DNA from 2 places in the Hymenobacter sp. B81 genome. Region 1 is predicted to be linked to the other one. Evidence: riboswitches for the same ligand, from Rfam matches in the RefSeq annotation. Region 1 holds a riboswitch; the other holds the start of a gene.
What was found. Region 1 has a riboswitch for cobalamin ahead of ACE191_RS11220 (acyl-CoA thioesterase). Riboswitches for the same ligand answer to the same signal wherever they lie in the genome.
Positions count from the first base shown of each region.

Region 2: it holds a riboswitch for cobalamin, as region 1 does, so the genes downstream of both, ACE191_RS16950 (TonB-dependent receptor) here and ACE191_RS11220 (acyl-CoA thioesterase) in region 1, are expected to answer to the same signal.

Region 1 covers NZ_JBIYZW010000002.1:7,096-18,774, forward strand. Annotated here, with positions in the region: gene ACE191_RS11200 (ABC transporter permease) at 1-233, shown strand, start outside; gene ACE191_RS11205 (TonB-dependent receptor domain-containing protein) at 643-3,243, shown strand; gene ACE191_RS11210 (shikimate dehydrogenase family protein) at 3,438-4,172, opposite strand; gene ACE191_RS11215 (DedA family protein) at 4,263-4,913, opposite strand; gene ACE191_RS11220 (acyl-CoA thioesterase) at 4,987-5,373, opposite strand; cobalamin riboswitch at 5,536-5,695, opposite strand; gene ACE191_RS11225 (T9SS type A sorting domain-containing protein) at 5,794-6,609, opposite strand; gene ACE191_RS11230 (phosphosulfolactate synthase) at 6,880-7,713, opposite strand; gene ACE191_RS11235 (tetratricopeptide repeat protein) at 7,929-9,326, opposite strand; gene ACE191_RS11240 (NAD-dependent epimerase/dehydratase family protein) at 9,415-10,431, opposite strand; gene ACE191_RS11245 (tyrosine-protein phosphatase) at 10,529-11,287, opposite strand; gene ACE191_RS11250 (GumC family protein) at 11,300-11,679, opposite strand, start outside.
Region 2 covers NZ_JBIYZW010000003.1:14,194-25,872, reverse strand. Annotated here, with positions in the region: gene ahcY (adenosylhomocysteinase) at 1-1,094, opposite strand, end outside; gene ACE191_RS16970 (DUF4397 domain-containing protein) at 1,229-1,972, opposite strand; gene ACE191_RS16965 (hypothetical protein) at 2,102-2,719, shown strand; gene ACE191_RS16960 (hypothetical protein) at 2,765-3,961, shown strand; gene ACE191_RS16955 (DNA-3-methyladenine glycosylase) at 4,014-4,613, opposite strand; cobalamin riboswitch at 4,720-4,945, shown strand; gene ACE191_RS16950 (TonB-dependent receptor) at 5,140-7,071, shown strand; gene ACE191_RS16945 (DUF5074 domain-containing protein) at 7,106-8,158, shown strand; gene ACE191_RS16940 (hypothetical protein) at 8,240-8,515, opposite strand; gene ACE191_RS16935 (hypothetical protein) at 8,664-9,017, shown strand; gene ACE191_RS16930 (helix-turn-helix domain-containing protein) at 9,023-9,580, shown strand; gene ACE191_RS16925 (hypothetical protein) at 9,608-9,931, opposite strand; gene ACE191_RS16920 (B12-binding domain-containing radical SAM protein) at 10,372-11,679, shown strand, end outside.

The DNA of each region.
Region 1 (11,679 bases):
CGGTGGCCCTGGGCATGGGGGCCGTCGTAGCGACCCTCACGCTCATGCGCTGGGAGCACATTGCCTGGATCCCCTACGCCGCCCCGCTTTTGTCGCTGCGCGACGTAGCCACCAGTGGCAGCCGCCTGCAGGTGCCGGCCGCGCTGGGTGAGGCGCACTGGCTGGCCCTGGGCTGGTTTGCGCTGGCCCTGCTGGTGGGCTTCGGGCTGCTGCGCCGCCGGGCCGAGCAGTAAGGCCGAGCCAGGATCCGAGGGCAGGTTCGCTAAGCCGGGCAGCTTCAGGGGCTTGCCCGTTTTTCGCCCAAATTCTCCTTCCCCCAGTGCAACCCCGGAGCTAGCCAACGTGACCTTTGCCGCAGGCAGATTTCCCAACCCCACATCATTGGGTGATGGAAAAGCCCGCCCGACTTCGGTCCTTTGCAGCGCCCAAGCCCACCCAGCTTGCCTACTCCGTCAATTACTTCCGCCGATTGTTTGTCCTGATGGCTTTATCGCCTGCTCAATTATTCCGCTAGCAGCTTCGTTTCGCGCTTTTTTTCCTGGCTCCTACGTGAGCCGGCCACCCCGACTGACGATACCCGGCCGCGTGCAGCGCTGCCTCGTCGCCCCCTCCTACTCTCGCTTCTCACTTCCCTCCCATCGTATGAAAAACACCGTACTGCTCATGCTGGCCTCGTCCAGCCTGCTTTCCGGTTCTGCCCTGGCCCAGGCTCCCGCCCCGGCAGCCCGCCCCGCGGCCGGCGCCCCCGGTGCTCCGGCCGCGCTGGCCACCAGTCCCGCCCCGCGCGGCAACGGCCGCATCAGCGGAACGGTGCTCGACGGCACCACCAAGCAGCCCGTGGAGTTTGCCACCGTGGCCCTACTGCCCGCCACCGGCGAAAAGCCCCTCGACGGCACCGTGGCCGACGACAAGGGACGCTTCACGCTGAAAGGCCTCGCGCCGGGCTCCTACCGCTTGTCCATCAGCTTTATCGGCTACGGCAGCCAGGTGCAGCCCATCACGCTCAGCGAGGGCAAGATGACCCTCGACCTGGGCAACGTGAGCCTGGCCTCGGAGGCCAAGCAGCTGGGTGAGGTGACGGTGACCGGGGAGCGGCCGGTGGTGGAAAGCAAGCCCGACCGGCTGGTGTACAACGCCGCCCAGGACGCCACCAACAAAGGCGGTACCGCCGCCGACGTGCTGCGCAAGGCCCCCATGGTGAGCGTGGACCCCGACGGCAACCTGCAGCTGCGCGGCTCGGGCAACGTGCGCGTGCTCATCAACGGCAAGCCCTCGGCCGTGGTGGCCAACGACGTGGCCCAGGCCCTGAAGCAGCTGCCGGCCGACCAGATCAAGAACGTGGAGGTGATTACCAATCCCTCGGCCAAGTATGACTCGGAGGGCTCGGCGGGCATCATCAACATCGTGCTCAAGGAAAACAACCTGCAGGGCATCAACGGCAACGTGGGCCTGGCCCTGGGCACCCGCAACTCCAACGGCAACCTGGCCCTGAACGTGCGCCGCGGCAAGCTGGGCATTTCGTCGGCCCTCAACGGTTGGGCCTTCTACGCCCCCGGCGTGCAGGGCGTCGACCGCGTCGACCGCAACGCGACGGGCGTGGTGCAAACGCCCGACGGGCCGCAGAACGTGGCCACCACCGGCTATTTGATGCAGCGCAACGACGGCAACGGCGGCGGCGGCGGCGGCAACGGCCGCATCGGGCTGGATTACGAGCCGGCCCCCAACCACGCCTTCAACCTGTCGCTGAACGGCAACGTGTTCCGCAATCAGTTCGACGTGGACGTGGTGAGCCAGTACTACCTGGAGCAGGGCGCGCCCACCAGCCAGCGCAACAACTTCGAGCGGGAGCTGCTGCAGAAGTTCCGCACCTACAGCTACGACCTCACCGGCTCCTACACCCGCAGCTTCGGCCAGCAGAGCCGCCGCGAGTGGACGGTGCTGGCCCAGCACAACCGCAACCGCCGCAACAGCTCCTACGACGTGGACGAGTTCGGCCTGTACGCGCCGCACGTAAACCCTTACTACCGCGAGTACAGCCCCAACGAGGCCACCAACCAGGAAAACACCCTGCAGACCGACTACGTGCACCCGCTCTCAGACAAGCAAACGGTGGAAGTAGGCGGTAAAATCATCCTGCGCGACGTGACCAGCGACTTCCGCCTGCTGAACGCCCGCAACGGCGGCGAGCTGACCCTGGACCCCACGCGCACCAACGTGTACAGCTACAACCAGGACGTGCAGGCCGGCTACGCCACCTACGCCACCTCCCTGGGCAAGAAGTACAACGTGCGCCTGGGCGGCCGCGTGGAGCGCACCGAGCTGGGCGGCAACTTCCAGGGCCAGGACGACCGGTTCAGCACCAGCTACACCAACCTGCTGCCCAACGTGGCTCTCACGCGCAACCTCAAGCAGCAGGGCTCGACGCTGCGCCTGAGCTACTCGCGCCGCATCCAGCGCCCCAGCATTTTCTACCTGAACCCCTACCCCAACCAGACCGACCCCTACAACCTGCAGCGCGGCAACCCCAAGCTGAACGCCGAGTACTCAGACAACTACGAAGTGAACTGGAACACCTTCGTAAAGGGCTCGGTCATCAACCTCACGGCTTACTCGCGCATCACCAACAACGCCATTGAGGCCAAGCGCGAAACCCGCGCCGGCACCGATCCGGCGGGCAATGCCATTACCCTGGTAGAAACCACCTACGGCAACATTGCCCGCAACCAAACCTACGGCACCAACCTGTTCGGCTCGGTGAAGCCGGTGCCGAAGTGGGACATCAGCGGCAACGTGAGCATCTACTACGTATACCTGAACAGCGCCGCGCTCAACACCTCCAACAGCGGCGTGGTGTACTCGGCCAACCTGAACTCGGGTTATAAGTTCGACAAGGGCCTGAGCCTGCAGTTCTTCGGCATGCTCAACTCGCCCCGCATTCAGCTGCAGGGCACCTCGTCGGCCTGGCAGATGTACTCCATCGGTCTGCGCAAAACCCTGTTCAAGGACAAGGCCGACCTGACCCTGAACGCCGACAACCCCTTCACCAAGTACGTGCGCCTGACCAACGACTTCGAGACGGTGCAGTCCAAGCAAACCAACACCACCAAGGTGTTCAACCGCGGCGTGCGGGTGGCCTTCAGCTACCGCTTCGGCAAGCTGGAAAACAAGCCCCAGCGTCCGCGCCGCTCGATTCGCAACGACGACCAGAAAGCCGGTGAAGGCGGCAACGGCCCCGGCAACTAGGCTTCAGAACTTAGAGCTGAGCGCTTAGAAAGGTCCATTCCTATTGGCTCCACGCAAGCAAAACCGCCCGAAGCTCCTGGCTTCGGGCGGTTTTGCTTTGCATCAGCTTGCTGGACGCTTGCGGCTTAGCATTGGCCCGCGCCCGCATAACCCGCCACTGGCAACTGGTAACTCACAACTGACAACCCAGACCCTTACCGATTCCAGATCTGCCAGGCTTCCTCGGCCTGGCGGCAAAGCATGTCGAAGCCGTTCTGGGTGCTGGCGCCGGCTTCGCGGCCGCGGCGCAGAAACTCCGTCTCGCTGGGGTTGTAAATCAGGTCGAAGAGGTGATGGCCGGGGCCGAGGTACTCGTAGGGCAGGGCCGGGCAGGCCTCGGTATTGGGGTACATACCCAGCGGCGTGGTATTGATCAGCAGCGGGTGTTCGTGAATGACCTGGGGGGTGAGGTCTTGGTAGGTCAGGCCGCGGCCCAGCGCGTCGCGCGATACCAGCCAATAGCGGATACCCAGCTCGCGTAGCGCCGCTTCCACGGCCTTGGCCCCGCCGCCGGTACCCAGCACCAGCGCCGGCCCCGTGCCGCGGTAGGCGCGGCGCAGCGAGTCGCGGAAACCGCTGTAGTCGGTGTTGTGGCCGACGAGCCGGCCGTCGGCCGCAAACTCGATAACGTTGACGGCCCCGACGCGGGCGGCCGAGGGCGCCACTTCGTGCAGGTACAGCAGCACCTGCTCCTTATAGGGAATGGTCACGTTGAGGCCCGCCAGCTGGGGGCGCCGCGCCAGCAGCCCGGGCAGCTCCTGGATGTCGGACAGCTCAAAGGCCTCGTAGCTGTGGTCGGCCAGGCCCAGCTGCTCGAACTTCTGATTGAAGTAAGTCGGGGAAAACGAATGGCGGAGCGTGCGGCCAATCAAGCCAAATTCGCGGGGCATAGACAAGGGAATACCGCCTCAAGAAACGAAAAAACCGCCCCGGAGCCTAAGTGCCGGGGCGGTTTCAGGTTGCAACGGGCGGCCGGGCGGCTAGCGCGGGGCCGAGGCGAAGCGCTGCTTCAGGAACTCAATCACCACCGGCAGCACCGATACGGCAATAATCAGCAGGGTGAACACGCCGAAGTTTTTCTGGATAAACTCGATACGGCCCAGAAAGTACCCGGCCATCGTCAGCGAGGTCACCCACACCACGCCACCCACCACGTTGTACGACAGAAACTTGCCGTAGCTCATGGTGCCGACCCCGGCAATAAAGGGCGCGAACGTGCGCACGATGGGCACGAAGCGGGCAATGATGATGGTTTTGGCGCCGTGCTTTTCGTAGAACTCCTGGGTGCGCAGCAGGTGCTCGCGCTTCAGGAAGCGGTAGTCGCGCCGGAATACGCGTGGCCCGATGTAGTCGCCGATGTGGTAGTTGAGCGTGTCGCCCAGCACCGCCGCCACAATGAGCAGCACCATCAGCAGCACCACGTTGAGCGGGCTGTTGGGCAGGGCGGCCAGCGAGCCGGCGGCAAACAGCAGCGAGTCGCCGGGCAGGAAGGGCAGCACCACCACGCCCGTTTCCACGAAGATGATCAGGAACAGGATGGCGTAGGTCCAGACGTCGTACTGCTGAATCAGCTCAGCCAGGTGCTTGTCGAGGTGCAGAACGATGTCAATGAAGTCCTTTATTATTTCCATGCGGGCGAAGATTATCCGGCAAAGGTAAGCGCCCGGGCGGCAACGTGGGCAACCGCCGCGGGCGCCGGGCCGCTCACAGCACCGGAATGGGCTGCTTGTGCTCGTCGATGGCCACGAAGGTGAAGGTGCCCGCCACGGCGTGCTGTCGCCGGGGCGAGTACATTTCCTCGACGTGAATGTCGACGGCCACGTCCAGGCTCTTGTTGCCCAGCCGCGTCACGCGCCCGATCAGCTCCACGATGGTGCCGGCCGGAATGGGCATGTGAAAGTCGATCTGCCCCGACGAGACGGTGACCATGCGCTTGCGGCTGAAGCGCGTGGCGGCAATGAAGGCCACTTCGTCCATGAGCTGCATGGCCGTGCCGCCGAACAGGGTGTCGTAGTGGTTGGTGGTGTTGGGAAATACCGCCTTGAAAATGCGGGTTTCGGCTTGGGCAATGCGCTGGGCAAGGTCAGTCATGGCAACGAGGCTGGAAAAATGGTGGCGGACATACGGCGGCGCCGCGCCCCGGCAGCCTCTGCCCGGACCTCACCAAAACGCGCCCGCCCCGTTGCGGCTCAGCCACCAACGACAAACGCAGGAATTTCCCGGGCCGGACGGGTGCTTCAGGTCGCGAAAGCACGCATCACGAAGTAGCCGGGCAAGTATCTGGCTTATACTCCACCCCTGGGCGCCGCCGCCCGGTGGAGTACTTACAGTTGCGCGTCAGCCCGTGAGTTGCACACGGTTCCTTGTTCGTTTCGGCCCTGAAGGGGCGAAAACCCGGCTACAGCAAATGTGAATGGCAAAGAACGGGCTGCAAGTATAACAGCTCCCGCCCCGATCGGCCTGCGGCCCCCGCAGAGTGCAGTCCGCTGCGGTTCTGCACCAGCGCCGCTGCTACTGCTTCAGCAAGGTCGTGCTTGGTACGGCGCCCGAGCCCAGGCGCAGGTGGTATAAACCAGCCGGCAGCAGGTTGCCGGGCACTACCGTTTCGCGCCCCGTAACCTGCCCCTGACTCCGCACCCGCCCCAGGGCATCGAACAGGTAATAAGGCCCCCGGTAATCGGTGCGCAGCTGCCAACTGTCGGCGCTGGGGTTGGGGTAGGCTTCGGCCAACACCGGAGAAGCTCCGCGCGGCCGCGCGGCCAGCACGGTGCCACTGCTGCTGCCGAAGTAGTTTACCCGGCGCACCTCGCCCGCGGCGGTGCGAAAGCGGGGCTCTACTTGAATCCACCAGTAGCGCCACCGCCCGGCCACGGCAGCGCGGGCTACTACGAAGCCCGGCACCCCGTCGCGGAAAAACCCGCGGCCACCGGTGCCGCCGCTGCCGGTCACCTCGTAGTCGAGGTAGCCGCCGCTTTGCCAACTCAGCCCGCCCGCAATCAGCTGCCCGGCCTGAAACCGCTCGGCGCTGTCGAACTCGAAGGAGTCGCAGGCAATTTCGAAGCCGGGATGCAGCCGCGCCAGCCTGAACGTGCGCGTGCTGGTGCCGGGCCCCGGGGGCACGAAGATGTCGTTGCTGAACACTACGTCATCTACGCCGTCGGCGTCGAGGTCGAGGCGCGCGGCGGCTGTGAGCGAAGCCGGGGCCAGCCGCGGCGACTCCCACCCGACCGGCCACGTAGCGGCCCCCAGGGGGTGTACTACCTGCGCCCGGCTCAGGCCGGGCGCGGCCAGGAACAGCAGCAAACCAAGGGTTCGTTTTGTCGGCATAGAATCAGGCCTGGGCGAACCTTGTTGTCCGCGCCTTCGCCGTTGAAAGTAAGCGTAGCCGGCCGGAAGCACTGCTCTGCGGCTGATTTATTGCCCCTGCTTCGGCCGGCGACTGGGCAAGCCGGACCGCCCGAGTCCGGCTGAGGTTTAGTTGATCGGCTCCCGGGGCACTCCTGCCTGCGCGGGTTCTTCCCAGCGGCGGAAGCCGGGCAAAAACCAAGCAGCCGGCGCGGGGCCGGCTGCTGGTTGGTCATCGAGAAAGGTCGGCGCTTAGCCCCGCGGCATGGAGGTGCCGGGCTTGCCGGGCGCTTTCACTTCGGGCTTGAACATCTCGTCGACCCCATCCATGTCGAGGAAGTGGGTGAAGGTGTCGCCGCGCAAGCCCAGGCGGATGGTTTCCAAACTCACGATTTCGTTGGGGGCGATGTTGCCCAGGTTCACGTTGGCGCCGAGCAGCTTGATAAACCATACCTGCTGGGCTTTCTGCGGGGCTTCCCAGAGAATCTTCTCGAAGGGAATCTGGGTCAGGATTTCCTCAACCAGGCCCGAGCGCACTTCGCCGGTCGAGCGGAACAAGCCCACGTTGCCGGCCTCGCGGGCCTCGCCAATCACCTTCACGGCACCTGCTTCGAGCTCGGTGCGCATCTGCTGAATCCACTTGTAGGGCGGGATGATCTTCTCGGCGTCCTTGGAGCCGACCTCCGACAGCACCTTCACCTGGCCCGAGAGCTGGCGGATGAATTCCAGCTTCTGCTCGTGCACCAGGTCGATGGAGCCGTCCGACACCTCGGCGTATTCCATGCCGAACTGGTCGAGCAGGCGGCGGTAGTCGTCGAACTGCCCGCGGATGATGAAGGCTTCGAACAGGGTGCCGCCGAAGTATACCGGAATGCCGGCCGCCTTGTAGGCGTCGAGCTTGCGCTGCAGGTTGCCCGTGACGTAGGAGGTGGCCCAGCCCAGCTTCACGATGTCGGTGTAGGCGGCGCCCACCTCCAGGAAGTCTTCGACTTCGCGCACGCTCAGGCCCTTGTCCATGACCATGGTGAAGCCTTGTTCGCGGGGTTTCTGGGTGCGCTCGGGCAGCTGCGAGAGAGAGTAGTTCATTCTTTGGGGTCTTGGAAGCTTGGGGTCTGGGGGGCGTGGCCCGCCGACCCGGCCGCAACGCGGCGCGGCAAAAGTACGCCCAAACCCCAAACTGCCGGGCTAAAAAACCGCCCCGCCCGTTTAGCCCGCAACAAGCGGCCAAACGGGCGGGGCGGGTAAAAGCCTAACCAAGCTGGCTTTGAAACGGCGACGTTCAAGCCCGGCCGTTCCCCATCTTATTTCCGGTACTGATCGATGAGGCGGGTAAGGGCCCGCTGCTGCTCCAGCTCAGGAAAGAACTCAAACAGCATCCGGTGCTTGTCGAAGTCGAGCAGCAAGGCGTTTTCCAGTACGTCGTAGGCCTGCCGGTAGCGGCCGGCGGCCAGCAGGTAGGCGCACAGGCGGTAGAGCAGCTCGGCATCGGCGGGCTGCAGCTCGGTGGCGGTGCGCATCAGGTCGATGGCCGCGTCGAAGTTGCCCTGCTCGTAGAGAATGGCGCTCCAGTTGATCCAGCCCTCGGGCGCGTCGGGCGCCACCTGGGTGGCCCGGTCGTAGGCTTCAATGGCGCTGACCACATTGCCCACCTGGTACTCGGCCCGGCCCAAAGCCAGCCAGTACTCGGCGCTTTCGTCAAACAACGTCACGGCCTTGCGGTAGAAGTGCAAGGCCTCAAACCATTTTTCCTGGGCGTCCAGAATCACGCCGATGCCGAACCAGGCCTCGTCCATGTCGGGGTTCAGGTCGAGGGCCTTCTGGTAGAAGCGGCGGGCCGTGTCCCACTCGGCCAGCTTCTCGTGGCACTCGCCGATGTTGCACAGCGCCTCGGCAGTGGGCTCCCCGGCCGGATAGCTCAGCTCAAACTCCTCGATGGCGCGGCGGTACTGCTCCAGGCTCACGTAGGTGCTGGCCAGGTAGGCGTGCGCCTCGTAGAACTTGGGGTCGATGACGATGGCGTAGTCGAAAGCGGCCACGGTATCGTCGTAGCGGCCGGCCTTGTAGTAAGCCTGCCCCAGGTTGTACCAGGCAATGGCCGAGTACGGGTCTTCGTCGGTGAAACGGCGGAAAAACTCCAGGTTTTTCTCCAGGCGCCCCGACACTTCCAGGCAGTAGAGCAGCTCCTGCACGGCCGCGTCGTTGTCGAAGTTCAGGCGCAGGCTCTGCTTGTAGTTGCGGGCCGCGCTCTTGAACTTCTGCCACTGCTGGTAGGCTAGGCCGAGGTTGAAGTAAATGTCGTCGCGGTCGGGGGCGCGCTGAATGGCCTGCTCGAAGTAGCCCACGGCCGCGGCCAAGTCGCCGCGCTGGGTGGCAATGATGCCGCGGGTCACGGCCACGTCGGCGTTGTCCGGCTCGCGGGTGGCCACCTCGTCGATCTGGGCCAGGGCCGCGTCGTACTCGCCGCGCATGGCCAGCACCTGGGCGCGGTCGACCAGCAGCTCGTTGGAAAACGGGTACTGGGCCACGGCGGCTTCGCAGGCCTGCAGGGCGCGGTCGTACTGGGTGCTGGTGGTATAGTGGTCGATAATGGTTTCAAAATCGCCCAGGTCGAAAAACACCGGCTCGCCCTCGTCCATCATGCGCTCAAAGCGGCGCACGGTGGCCAGGATTTCGTCGCGTTCTTCGGATGGTTCGTTCATTCTCATGCGTTCTGCTTCACTGCTCTACCGGCCCACTGTAAGGATTCAAAGCCGTTAACTGCCGGGCCCGCCCACGGCGCGCCGGGCCCTAGGATACAACAACCCCGCCCGGCGCGGGGGAGTTCGACCGCGCCGCCAAAGCGGCGCAGCACCAGGCAATGGTTTCGGCCAGGGGCCGGAACTGCTGCCCCGTGGCCGCCAGCACCTTGGACGAGCGGTACTCCACCGGCCGGCGGCTGGCCCGGGCGGTGTCTTTGGTGATAAGCGGACGCGAGCCGGTGAGGGCGCCGCGCGCGCGCTCCAGGCGCCAGATAACCTCGGCGGCCCAGCCCGGCACGGCCACCGTGGGCGGCTTTTTGCCGAAGCAGGCGGCGGCCTGGGCAAAAAAGTCGCGCAGTGGCAGGCTGGCCGCGCTCAGCACGTACCGCTCGCCCTGCAGGGCGGGCCGGTCCAGCGTCAGGCGCAGCATGGCTTCCACCACGTCGCGCACGTCCACAAAATTAATGCTTCCGGGAGTGTAAAACGAATGCTCCTGCCAGGCATAACGAAACAGCCGGGTGCTGCTGCGCGTCCAGTCGGTAGCGCCCAGCACCACGGCCGGGTTCACGACAACGGCATTCAGCCCCTCCGACACCCCGCGCCACACTTCCAGCTCGCCCAGGTACTTGGAAGTGGCGTAGGTTGAATGCTCGGCGTTCAGGTCCCACTTGGCGGTTTCGTCGAGCACCGGCGAGGCCGCCAGCTCGGGCAGCCCGCCCAGGGCCGCCACCGACGAAACGTGGCACAGCCGCACCCCGGCTTGGGCCAAGCAGGCATCGACCACGGCCGCGGTGCCTTCCACGTTCACCTGGCGCAGCAGCTCGGCATCCTGCGGGGCGTACGACACCACACCGGCGCAGTGAAACACATGGGTAACGTCAGTTAGGGCCGCGCGCAGCAGGGCCGAGTCGCGCACGTCGCCTTCTACCCACTCCACGCCCCCGGTTTCGGCCAGGTGCGCCGGAATCTGCCGGCGGTAGAGGGCACGCACGGCCAGGCCCCGCGCCCGCAGCGCCGGAATCAGGTAGGAGCCAATCAAGCCGCTGCCGCCGGTAACGAAGATCATAGCTTCAATGATGGAATGACGGAATGATGGAATGATGGAATGATTGGGGCAGGCGCCTTATTCAATCATTCCGTCATTCCATCATTCACCCATTGATTTACAGGTCGCGGTTCAGCAAAGGCAGGGCGAGCAGGCGGGGCAGGTAGCTCGACTGCAGTACGCGCTGCAGGGCGCTGGCGTGCTTGAGGTGGTGCATGTCGGTGCCGGCCAGGTCAATCAGGCCGGCGTCGATGAGCTTCTCGGCCACCCGCTTGGCGCTGGGCGAGTAGTAGCCCACCAGGGAGTTCAGGTTGAGCTGCAGCAGCACGCCCTGCTCGCGGATGCGCGCCAGCTCCTCGAAGCGGCCGTAGAGGTAGGTGTAGCGCTCTGGGTGGGCCAGCACCGGCTGGTAGCCCGCGGCCTTCAGCCCGAACACGATTTCGTTGAGGTTGAAGGGCTCGTTGATGTAGGACGTCTCGAACAGCAGGTAGCGCCGCTCGCCGCCGAAGCTCAGCAGCTCCTGCCCCTGCTCGAGCTTGCGCGTGAGCGACTCATCCAGGTAGTATTCGGCGGCGCATTCCAGCTCCAGCTCAATGCCGTTGTCGGCCGCCACGGTGCGCAGCGCCGCCAGGGCGCCGCGAATACCCTCGGGCGTGTTGCGGTAGAAGTCGCCCATGATGTGGGGCGTCATCACCAGCTTGCGGTAGCCCAGCTGCTGCATCTGGCGCAGCAGCTCCACCGACTGCTCCAGGGTTTCGGCGCCGTCGTCGAGGCCGGGCAGCAGGTGGGAGTGCATGTCGGTGCCCAGCGCCGCCAGCGAGGTCAGCGCGGGCGCACTGGCGGAGCGGCCGAAAAGCTTTTGGAAGAAAGAAGCCATATCGGGGGCAACTTACGAAAAGCGCCGCCGCAGCCGATTTAGCAGTCCTTTGGAAGCCTGGCTTTCCTCGTAGTAGCCGTAGCCGCTGCCGTAGCCATACCCGTAGCCGTAGCCATACCCGTAGCCGTAGCCGTACATGCCGCCGGCGCGGGCATCGTTGAGGATGGTGGTGAGCTTGTTGAAGCCGCTGCTGCGCACCAGCTTGTTGACGTTCTTGAGGAAGGCCTTCTTCGAGTAGTTGGCCCGCACGATGTAGATGGGAATGTCCACCTTGCGCATGATCAGAATGCCGTCGGTCACCAGGCCCACGGGCGGGGTGTCGATAATGACCACGTCGTAGCTCTGCTGCAGGTGGGCCAGCATCTGGTCGAACTCGGGGTGCAGAATCAGCT
Region 2 (11,679 bases), on a different contig from region 1:
GAGTTGGACATCACGAACGAGGGGTGGCCGGTGGCGCAACCCAGGTTCACCAGGCGGCCTTCGGCCAGCACGATGACGTCCTTGCCGTCGATGGTGTACAGGTCAACCTGCGGCTTGATGGTGTTCTTGGTGCTGCCGTAGTTCTTGTTCAGCCAAGCCATGTCGATTTCATCGTCGAAGTGACCGATGTTGCAGACGATGGTTTTGTCCTTCATGCTGCGGAAGTGCTGCTCGGTGATGATGTCGCAGTTGCCGGTAGCGGTAACCACGATGTCGGCGCGCTTCACGGCGTCGGCCATCTTCTTCACCTCGTAGCCGTCCATGGCGGCCTGCAGGGCGCAAATCGGGTCGATTTCGGTGACGATAACGCGGGCGCCGGCGCCGCGCAGCGAGGCCGCGGTGCCTTTTCCTACGTCGCCGTAGCCGGCCACCACGGCCACCTTACCGGCCATCATCACGTCGGTGGCCCGGCGGATGGCGTCCACGCACGACTCTTTGCAGCCGTACTTGTTGTCGAACTTCGACTTGGTAACCGAGTCGTTGATGTTGAACGCGGGCATGGGCAGGGTGCCGGCCTTCACGCGGTCGAGCAGGCGCAGCACGCCGGTGGTGGTTTCCTCCGAAATGCCCTTGATGCCGGCGGCCAGCTCCGGGAACTGGTTCAGGACCATGTTGGTCAGGTCGCCGCCGTCGTCGAGAATCATGTTCAGCGGCTGACGCTCCTCGCCGAAGTACAGCGTCTGCTCGATGCACCAGTTAAACTCTTCCTCGTTCATGCCCTTCCAGGCGTAAACGGGGATGCCGGCGGCGGCAATGGCCGCAGCGGCGTGGTCCTGGGTCGAGAAGATGTTGCACGACGACCAGGTGACGTCGGCGCCCAGCTCGATGAGCGTCTCGATGAGCACCGCGGTTTGAATCGTCATGTGCAGGCAGCCGGCAATGCGGGCGCCCTGCAGCGGCTTGCTGGCGCCGTACTGGGCGCGCAGGGCCATCAGGCCCGGCATCTCAGCTTCAGCCAGTTGGATTTCCTTGCGGCCCCACTCGGCCAGCGAAATGTCTTTTACCTTGTAGGGTACGTAGGTCGTTTCCACCATTGTAGTCGGAATTTTCACAATTCAACTGCAAAGGTAACCAATTTGTTGAGCGCAAACACGGCCAAAAAAAGCCCGGACCTACCGGCCCGGGCTGAAACGGCGTCGAGCCGCTTGCCGTGGCTACCCCAAGCGGGCTAGTTGTGCTGGATGATAACGGCCTTGGGCTGCAGGGCCGTGTCGAAGCTGCCCACGATGCCCCGCACCAGAATGGTGTAGATCTTGCCCGCCTCGTAGTTCTTGCTGCCGTTGCCCGTACCGGTTCCGTCACCCACCGACAGGATGGTGAGGCTGGGGGTACCGGCGGCAATGTCGAGGTTGTAGGTGCCGGTGTTGATTTCCAGGAAGTTCGAGGCCGACGCAAACGCCACGTTGCCGATCAGGTCGGTGGAGCCCACGGCCTGGCGCTGAGTCAGGCTTACCGGACTGGCTACACCCTGCCCCAGGTGTACCAGGCGCACTTTGGCCTTGCCCGCAGCCGGGGCCGTCAGGTCGTCGCTCACCAGCAGCGGCAGTACCTGCTGGGCGGTACTGCCGGGGTAGGCAAACAGCGAGTAGCTCTTGTCTTTCTCCACCGCTAGGGCCTGGGTAATGGCGTTGCGGTTGTCGCTGGCCACGTTCACTTTCAGGGTGCGGCTGCCAGTGTTCAGGGCCTGGTAGCTGGTATTCTGGCCGTAGCTGATCTGGCCCTTGTCGGCGTCGTCGATGAGGAATTTCACCGGCACGTTGGCGTTGGCCGCGGCGTGCACGGCCAGCACCCGGCCCTGGTCGGGCGCCGGCGTGGTGGGTTCGGGGTCGTCGTCGCCGCAGGCCGTGAGTACCGCCGCGGGCAGGGCGGCCAACAAGAACAGGCGGCCAAAGCGGTTCAGGAAGTGGTTCATGAGCGAAGGGAAGTAAGGTGAATGCCGCATTTGCAACGGGCAGAGAACGTAACGCGCTTGGCTTTTGTTGGTTGCCCCGAAGCCGCAGCGCCCTGTTTCACCTGAGTTCTTGTCCGTTATCTTTGTCGAATGACCGTTTCCACCCTGTCCGCCGCGCCGCGCGGGCGTCGTCTTGCCTTGTCGTTTCTGCTGAGTTTGGGTTTGGGCGCGCCGGCGCTGGCCCAGCAGCCGGCGCTTAATCCCCACCCGGTGGTCCGGCTCAGCCCCGAAGACACCGAGCGCGGCGACAACGGCGTCCAGAAGAACTTCTGGTTTGCCCTCGGCAACGAACCCGAGTACCGCAGCGCCGGCTTCTTTGGCCAGAAGCTGCGCCCGCACGTGGCCGACGATGCCGAAGCCGTGGCCAGCCTGAACCGCTACCGCCGGCAGAAGTGGTTGTACCTGGGCGAGCGGCTGGTGTTTCTGACGGCCGGCGGCGTTTACGCCCAGCAGGTGTTGTCGGGCGACCGGCAGCAGTACTTCAACCCCACGCAGAAAGTGGCCATCGGCGTGGCCGTGGGCAGCCTGCTGGCCAACGCCCTCATTACGCGCCGCACCAACCAGCACCTGATTCGCTCGGTGGAAGCCCACAACGCCACCTTACCGGCCGCCCGCCGTATGGGACTGGAACGCGCCATGCCCAACCTGCTGGGCGTAACGGCCCCCACGGGCCGGCCGCAGCTGCTGGTGGGCTGGACGCTGCGCTAACCCGGGCTTCTTACCTTCGCGACGTTTCGCGTTTTTTTGCTTGTGATGGACGTTTCGCTGTCGGCGGCGGCCCGGCAATACGTAGCCGAGCACCTGCACGACGACCCTGCTACGCTGGCCCTGCAGGCCCGCCGTTATCCCAATCTGCCCGTGCCCGAGTTGGTACGCCAGATTCAGGCCCGCCAGAAGGCCAAGGCCAAGCTGCCCGCCTGGGCCGACAACGCCGAGCTGGTGTTTCCGCCCGCGCTGTCGGTCGAGCAGGCCTCGTCGGCCCGCACCGCCGCCTTTAAGGCCGCCCTCATCGGCGGCACCCGCCTGGCCGACCTTACCGGCGGCTTCGGCGTGGACGCGGCCCACTTCGCCGGCTCTTTTGAGGAAGTGCACTACGTGGAGCGCAGTGCCCAGCTGGCGGCCGTGGTCGAGCACAACCTGGGCGTGCTGGGCTTGCGCAACGTGCACTGCCACGCCGCCGACGCGGCCCAGTGGCTGCGCAGCCAGCCCGACGGGCACTTCGACTACATTTACCTCGACCCCGCCCGCCGCGACAAGGCCGACAAGAAAATCTTCCGCCTCAGCGACTGTGAACCCGACATTCTGGGTTTGCTGCCGCTGCTACTGCGCAAAGCCCGCCGGGTGCTGCTCAAAACCTCGCCCATGCTCGACATCGAGCAGGCCGTGCAGGAGCTGGGCCACGTGCGCCGGCTGTGGGTGGTAGCCGTCGACAACGAGTGCAAGGAAGTCCTTTATAAGCTGGGGCCCGAGCCGGCCGTCGACCCCGAGCGGCTGACGGTGAACCTGCTGCGCGACGGGCGCGAGCAGGCCTTCCGCCTCAACAAAACCCGCGAAACCCGGGCTGTGTCGCGCTACGCCGAGCCGCAGCAGTACCTCTACGAACCCAACGTGGCTGTGCTCAAGGCCGGCGGCTTCAAGAGCATCGGCATCAGCTACAACCTGCTGAAGCTGCACCAGCACAGCCACCTCTACACCTCCGACACGCTGCGCGCCGACTTTCCCGGCCGCGTGTTCCGCTGCCTAGCCGCCTGCCGCTACGACAAGAAGGAACTGCTGGCGCACCTGGGCCCCGAACAGCGCGCCCACGTCATCACCCGCAACTTTCCCGACTCGGTGGCCGACTTCCGCTACAAAACCGGCATCCGCGAGGGCGGCACTCTCTACCTACTGGCCACTACCGACCTGCGCGGCCGCCTCATGGTGCTGGTCTGCGAACGGCTGGCTCCGTGACGGAGCAGTGAATGAGCGGATGGGTGATTGTCGTTGCAGCCTCATTCGCTCCCTACTTCGCCGGGCTGGTCCAGGGGCTGTCCTTGATGCGGAAGCGCCAGGGCAGGGCCGCATCGGTGCCGGCATAATCAATTCCCACGCGGGGACTGACGCGCACCTGCTCGTCGGGCACGGTTTCGCCGCGGTCTTCCAGCCAGATCAGCTTGCCGGTGAGGTCGGTGCCGTAGTGTGCGGTGCCGATGCCCAGGGCCTGGGTGAGCAGGCCGGGGCCGGCCGTCAGCTTGGGCGACACCTGGCTCAGCCCGCGACGCAGTTGCATTTCGACCAGGCCTTCGGTGGGCTCCAGCCCGCGGATAAGCACCGCGTCGGCTTTGCCGGCTTCGTTGGTGATGACGTTGAACAGGGCGTAGCGGCCGTAAATCAAATACACGTAGGCCACGCCGCCGGCCTCGTACATCACCCGGGTACGCTTGGTAAACCGGCCCAGGTGCGAGTGGCAGGCTTGGTCGTTGACATGTGCGTAGGCTTCGGTTTCGACGATGCGCCCGCCGGTGAGCACGCCGTCGATGCAAGTGAACAGGTACTTGCCCAGCAGTTCGCGGGCCAGGGCTACCACGTCGGGGCGGCGGTAAAAGGCTTGATCCAGCTTCATGGCTGCCGTGTACGTCGATTTCCGTGTGGCGTCCGGGCCACTCAGCGGGGGCTTTCTCAGTAGGGTTGAAACCTGGGAATTGCGCGCATCCGAAAAATCCGTGGCTATCTTTGCCCCCAGTATAGGTGGCCAGACCCCGATTGGGGGGCGCGGCTGAAAAGGGAAGGCCGTGCGAATCGGCCGCTGTCCCCGCAACTGTAAGCTTCACTCTACCCCCGTCGGGCCCGCCCCGCCACTGTCCTGCCGACCGCTGCCGCTGCGCCGCGCGAGGGATGGGAAGGCCGCCCGCCGCGAAGCAAGCCAGGAGACCTGCCTATGCCGACATCAGTGTTCGGCGCCTGCGGAGGACGGGCGGAGAATGAATCATTGAGCCGATTCGCTTGGCGGGCCGGCTTGCTTTACCTGATTCTGACTCGGCTTTGAGGCCAGCCTGCCCGGCGGCCGCAAGGTTCTGAACCGAATTTTTCGGCCCCCGAAAAATCTGGTTCGGATGCATTACGCGTTACCCTTTTTCCCGCTGCGGCGGTTGTATCTGCTCATTTTCGCGGCCCCGGGCCTGCTGTCCGCGGCTGCAGCCCAGGCGCAGTCAGTGCGCGATACGGCGCGCCACGTGCTGCCCACGGTGCAGGTGCAGGCCGCCCGCCCGGCCCGCTACGCCGCCGGCAGCCACTTCACTTCCCTCGACTCGACGGTGCTGGCCGCCTACCAGGGCGGCACGGTGGCCGAGGCCCTTTCGGCCCGCACCCCGCTGTACCTGAAAACCTACGGCCCGGGGCAGCTGGCTTCGCTTTCCATCCGCGGTACCTCGGCCCGGCACAGCACCGTGCTCTGGCACGGCTTCTCGCTGAACTTTGCCACCCTGGGCGAGGCCGATCTGGCTTTGCTGCCCGCCGCCGGCCTGGCGCGGGTCGACGTACAGCATGGCCCGGCCGCGGCGCTCTACGGCAGCGGCGCGGTGGGCGGGGCGGTGGTGTTGGGCCAGTCGGCGGTGCCGGCGGGCACCCAGCTCCGCGCTCTGGCCGAGGCCGGCAGCTTCGGCAGCCAGGCCTTCAGCCTGAGCGGCAGCCAGCGCGACGGGCGGGTGAGCGTGCGCACCAGCTTTCTGACCCGCCGCGCCCGCAACGACTTTCCCTACTCGGTGCGCGAGTTCAGCGGCTGGGTGCGCCAGCGCCAGGAAAACGCGGCCCAGCAGCAAAGCTCGTTTCAGCAGGACGTGAGCGTGCAGGTGGGCCAACGCGGCGAGGTAACGGCGGCGGCGTGGTTTACCGATGCCAACCGCCAGATTCAGCCGCTGATGGGCTCGACCAACGACCACGCCCAGGAGCGCGACCAAAGCGGACGGGTGGTGCTGGGTTACCGCCACCGCGGCCACCGCGGCGAAACCCTGGTGCGCGCCGCCTGGTTCGGCGACCTGATTGACTACCGCAACGACCAGCTCAGCACCAGCCACTCGCGCAGCTCGGTGCGCCAGGCCCAGGCCGAGCACACCCTGCAGTGGCAGGCCAACCTGAGCCTTCGTCTGGGCGTCGAGGCCCAGCAGTTCGTAGCCCGCGTCGATGGCTACGACACCCTGCTCACGCCCCGGCCGGTGCGCGAAGCCCGCTACGCCGGCTTTGCCCTGCTGCGCTACGACCCCAGCCCCCGCCTGCGCCTGACGCTCAACGCCCGCCAGCCCGTGCTGCCTGGCCGCGCCGCGCCGCTGTGCCCTACCGCCGGCGCCGAGTGGCAGCTGTGGGCCAGCGCCCAGCAGCAGCTGTGGCTGAAGGCCAGCGCCGCCCGCAGCTACCGCGCCCCCACCCTGAACGAGCGGTACTGGAGCCGCGGCGGCCGGCCCAACCTCGACCTGCAACCCGAAAACGGCCTGGGCTACGACGGCGGCCTGCGCTACGAGTACCGGCGCGGCCCTTGGCAGCTGCAAACCGAGCTGACCGGCTACCGCCTGCTGGTCGACAACTGGGTGCAGTGGGCGCCTTCGCCCAACGGCGGCGGCTGGGTGCCGCGCAACCTGCGCCAGGTGCGCACCCAAGGCCTCGAAGCCACCGGGCAGCTGGGCTGGCAGCAGGGCCGCTACCAGCTGAAAGCCGCGGCGGGCTACGCTTTCACCCACGCCCAGAAAACCCGGGGCCACGCCGCCGACCCCGACCCGGTGGGCTTGCAGCTGCCCTACGTGCCCCGGCACACAGTCTCGCTTAACACCGACCACAGCTGGCGGCGCTGGCTGCTGTCGGTCGGGGGCAGCTACACGGGGGCGCGCTACCTCACAGCCTCGGCCAACGACGAGCTACCGGCCTACTTCCTGGCGCAGGGCAGCCTGGGGCACCGCTTTGCGCTGGGCCGCTTCCAACTCACGGTGCTGGCGCAGGGCTTTAACCTCACCAACACTACCTACCAGAACTACGCCTACCGCGCCATGCCGCCCCGCTCGGGCGTGCTGAGTTTGCGCGTGGCCTGGCTATAAGCTGATTTCTCACTTTTCACTTCTTTTCCAACCCATGCTTTTTACCCGTACCTCCCCGTTGCTGCGCCGCGCCGCGCTGGGCTTGTCGCTGCTGGCCGTGCTGACCGGCTGCGGCAACGACGACGAAAAACCCAAACCTCAGCCCCTGGTAGTAGCCGGCCAATCGGTGCTGGTGGTGAACGAGGGCACCACCAAAGGTGCCGTGAGCTTGTTCGACAAAGCCTCGCGCTCGGTGCAGCGCGACATCTTCAAGTCGGTGAATGCGCGGGAGCTGGGCAAGTTCGTGCAGTCGATGACGGTGGTGGGCGAGCAGGCCTACGTGGTGGTCAACGGCGACGGCACCATTCAGGTGGTGAACGTGCCCGACTTCAAGCAGGTGGCCGAAATCAAGAACCTCTCGCAGCCGCGCTTTATGGCCGTGCTCAACGGCAAGGGCTACGTAACCGAGTGGCAGGGCACCTGGCCCAACTACACCACCGGCCGGGTATCGGTCATCAACCTGGCCACCAACTCGGTAGAGCGCACCATCAACACCGGCATCGGCATCAACCCCGAGCACATTCTGGCAGCCAACGGCAAGGTGTACGTAGCCAACAGCTACGGCACCACCATCTCCGTGATTGACCCCGCTGCCGGAGCGGTTACCGGCATCATCAACGCCCCGATGGGTCCTAAGCACCTAGCCTTGGATGCCAACGGCAACATGTGGGCGCTTTGCAGCATGTTTGGCGGCGCCACGCACACGCTGTTCCGCTTCAACCCGGCCCAGCCCAGCCTCACCGAAACCATCATTCCGCTGCCCTTCACCTACGGCAACGGCAACCTCATTGGCAAGGGCAACAAGATGTACGCCTCGCTGGGCAGCCAGGTGTACGCCCTCGACCTGAACGCCACCACCCTGCCGGCGCGGCCGCTCATCGCCCGCGACTTCTACGGCCTGGGCATCGACCCGAAAGAGGACGTCATCTACGGCGGCGACGCGGGCAACTTCACCTCCGACGGCCGCGTGGTGCGCTACTCGCTCACCGGCACCGCCCTCGACTCGTTCAACGTGGCCATTGCCCCCAACAGCTTCGTGTTCTACTAGGCCCGCAACCCGCGCCGGAACGCCAACGGCCCCGCCAGCACTGTGCTGGCGGGGCCGTTGGCGTTTATCCGTCCGACTGCGTTAGTCGGCAATGCCGTCGTTGTTGCGGTCCTTGCTTTCGCTGGCCTGCTCGTACTGGCGCACCTGCTGGCTGGTAGCGGTGTCGCGGCGCACGCGGGCGCTGTCGACGCCGCCGGCGGCCGTGCGGGCGCCCGGGTCGGTGTTTTTATCGGGGCCGCGCTCGACGTTGGTGGCGCCGCTTTCGGTACCGGTGTTGCAGGCGGGCAGAGCGGCAGCGAGCAGCAGGGCCGCGCCCCAGAGCCGAAACGGGCGCAGCAGGGAGGAAGAGGTGTTCATGCGGAGAGAGGAGGTTGTGGAAGATGGAACGGGGGCAACATACGCAGCCGCGGCCAACGATGCTACCCCTGCCCTGCACAAACGCCAGCCCGCCGTTTTGGTTATGTGCGGCGCCCGCGCTACTGGCGGGGCTGGTATCTTTGCCCACATGCCTGCTGCTTCCCGTCGTCGCCCGGCCCCCGCGGCCTTCAACTACCGCCCCCTGCTGCGCCGGGCCGGCGTATTGCTGGCCGTCAGCTTCGCCTTGTCGTTTGTGCTGATGGCCTACCTGTTTGGCTTCAGCGACGGGTTTTTTGGGCGCCTGGCGGGCTGCACCTTCGTGTGGTTTACCTTGCTGGCGGTGACGTTTTTGCTGGTGGTACCGTTTGTAAACTGGGCCGCCGAGCACTGGTTTGGGCGCAGCTGGGCCGAGGCCCCCACGCCCCAGCCAGCCCGCCGGCCCCGGGCTACCAACACGCCCAAGCCCACGCGGTACGCGGTGCGTCCGACCGAAAACAAGTAAGCGCCATGACCACCGAGCTGCACATCAAAAACATGGTTTGCCCGCGCTGCATCAGCACCGTGCAGCGGGTGCTGAGCGAGGCCGGCTTCCCGCCCACCGAGGTAACGCTGGGCCACGCCGTAGTGCCCACGCCCCTCGACCCCGCGCAGATTGCCCCGCTGCTGGAAGCCGAGGGCTTTGAGCTGCTGCAAAGCCGCGACGAGCAGCTGGTGGCCCAGCTCAAAACCGCCCTGGCCGACTACCTCGAGCACCTGCGCACGGCCCGGGTGCCGCTCACTACCTCGGCCTATCTGGCCGAGCGCTTCGGTACCAGCTACGCCCACCTGAGCAAGCTGTTTTCGCGCACCGTGGGCCTCACGCTCGAGAAATACCTCATTCGCCTCAAGATCGAGCGGGTGAAGGAGCTGCTCAGCTACGGGCAGCTCAGCCTGACCGACATTGCTGAGGAGCTGCGCTACAGCAGCTCGCAGCACCTCTCCAACCAGTTTCGCCAGGTAACGGGCCAGACCGTGACTGAGTACAAAACCCACCCCGACCGCACCCCGCTTGACGGGCTGGTATAAACCCGGCCTTTTAACAGGGTACGGGTATTACTCCCCTTCGTCGGTTCGGTGCAAATTCCCTTTGTTGTCGAGGACCACCGGCGCCACGTCGAACCGCACCCCGCACGCGGGCGGATCGATGGTCCCGAGCAGGTTGGTTCCCTGCCGAAAGTCGTTGCCCTCTACCTGCACGGCTGATTCAAACCAACAGTCAAAGAAGTTGACGAAGCCGTGGAAAACGTTGCGGCGCAGCTGCACCGGAAAGCCGGGCTGGCCGTGGCCCCCACAATCAAAGTCTAGCTGGCTCTCGAACACGCGGTAGGTGAGCTGCAGCCCTTGCAGGAAGTAGGCAAACGAAAAGCAGCCGGGCAATGCAGCAGAGGGCAGCGCTGGCCCGGTCGCGCGCATTTAGTGCATAGCAGCCCGCCCGGCATGTCTAGTAGTCCATTCTACATGCCTAGTAGTCGGTTTTGCTACATAGTAGTCAGTCTTGGTCGCCTAGTAGTTTGTTTTAGCTGACTAGTTGTCCATTCCGTCTGCCTAGTAGAAGGTTCTGCACGCTTAGTAGTTCGCCTAACCTGACTAGTAGTCCATTTCGCACGGCTAGTAGTCGGCTCTGCAAGCCTAGTAGTCCGTTTCGCGCGCCCAGTAGTTCATTCAACAGCGCGGCGGCTTCTACCAGGCGGTTTCCGCTTACTACCAAGGGCGCCCGGGCGCCTTCTACCTAGTCCGAGGAATCGGCCAAGCACCCGCCCCGAATCCGTGGTCTACCTTTGCGGGCACCTAAGCGTCTTTCCTGCTGTTGCTGCCCCGTGTTGTCGACTTCGCCCCGCATCCTGCTCGTTACTCCGCCGCTCACGCAGCTCAATACCCCCTACCCGGCCACGGCCTACCTCACCGGCTTTCTGCGGGGGCGCGGCTACGCGGTAGCGCAGGCCGATCTGGGCATCGAGCTGGTGGGCCGGCTGTTTTCCGAGGCGGGGCTGCGCCGGGTATTCGCGGCCATTGAGGCCGGCAACTTCGCGCTCAGCGACAACGCCCGGCGCATGCGGCGGCTGCAGCGCAGCTACCTGGCTACCATCGGGCCGGTGATGCGCTTTCTGCAGAACAAGGACCTCACCCTGGCTGCGCGCATCTGCCACAGCCGTTTTCTGCCCGAGGCTTCGCGCTTCGACCAGGTGGCCGACCTGGAAGCTGCCTTCGGCACCATGGGCCTCACCGACCAGGCCCGCCACCTGGCCACGCTCTACCTCGAAGACCTGGCCGATTTGATCAAGGAAACCGTGGGGCCGCAGTTCGGCTTTTCGCGCTACGCCGAGCACCTGGGCCTCACCGCCACCTCCTTCGACGAGCTGCACCAGGCCCTGCAAGCCGCTCCCAACCTGGTCGACGAAATCATGCTGGAAGCCTTTGCCGAGGTGCTCGGGCGCGAGCAGCCCGAAGTCATCGGCTTTACGGTGCCCTTCCCCGGCAACCTCTACGGCGCCCTGCGCCTGGCCCAGTACGCCAAGCAGCAGAATCCCACCATCCGCACGCTGATGGGGGGCGGCTACCCCAACACCGAGCTGCGCCAGATTCGGGAGCCCCGCTTTTTCGACTACATCGACTACCTCACTCTCGACGACGGCGAAGGTCCCTGGCTGAAGCTGCTGGAGATGTTCAGTTGTGAGTTGCCCGTTGATAGTTGTCAGGAGTCAGTTGCCAGGGGTGAGTTGCCAGTTGCCAGTTCTCTGTTTTCGGCTGATGGCCACCCGGCCCCAGACAATCAGGACACGGCTTTCGCCCCGTCTGCCCCGGCAACTACCAACCGACAACTGGCAACTGACAACTCACCCCTGATAACTACTTTTCAGCGCACCTTTCTGCGCAACCCGGCTACCGGCCAGGTCGAGTACCGCAACGAAGCCACCGCGGCCGACATTCCGCACGCCGAGGTGGGCACGCCCGACTACGACGGGCTGCCGCTGAGCGAGTACCTCTCGGTGATTGAGGTGCTCAACCCCATGCACCGGCTCTGGAGCGACGGGCGCTGGAACAAGCTCACCGTGGCCCACGGCTGCTACTGGAAGCGCTGCTCGTTCTGCGACGTGACCCTGGACTACATCCGCCGCTACGAAACC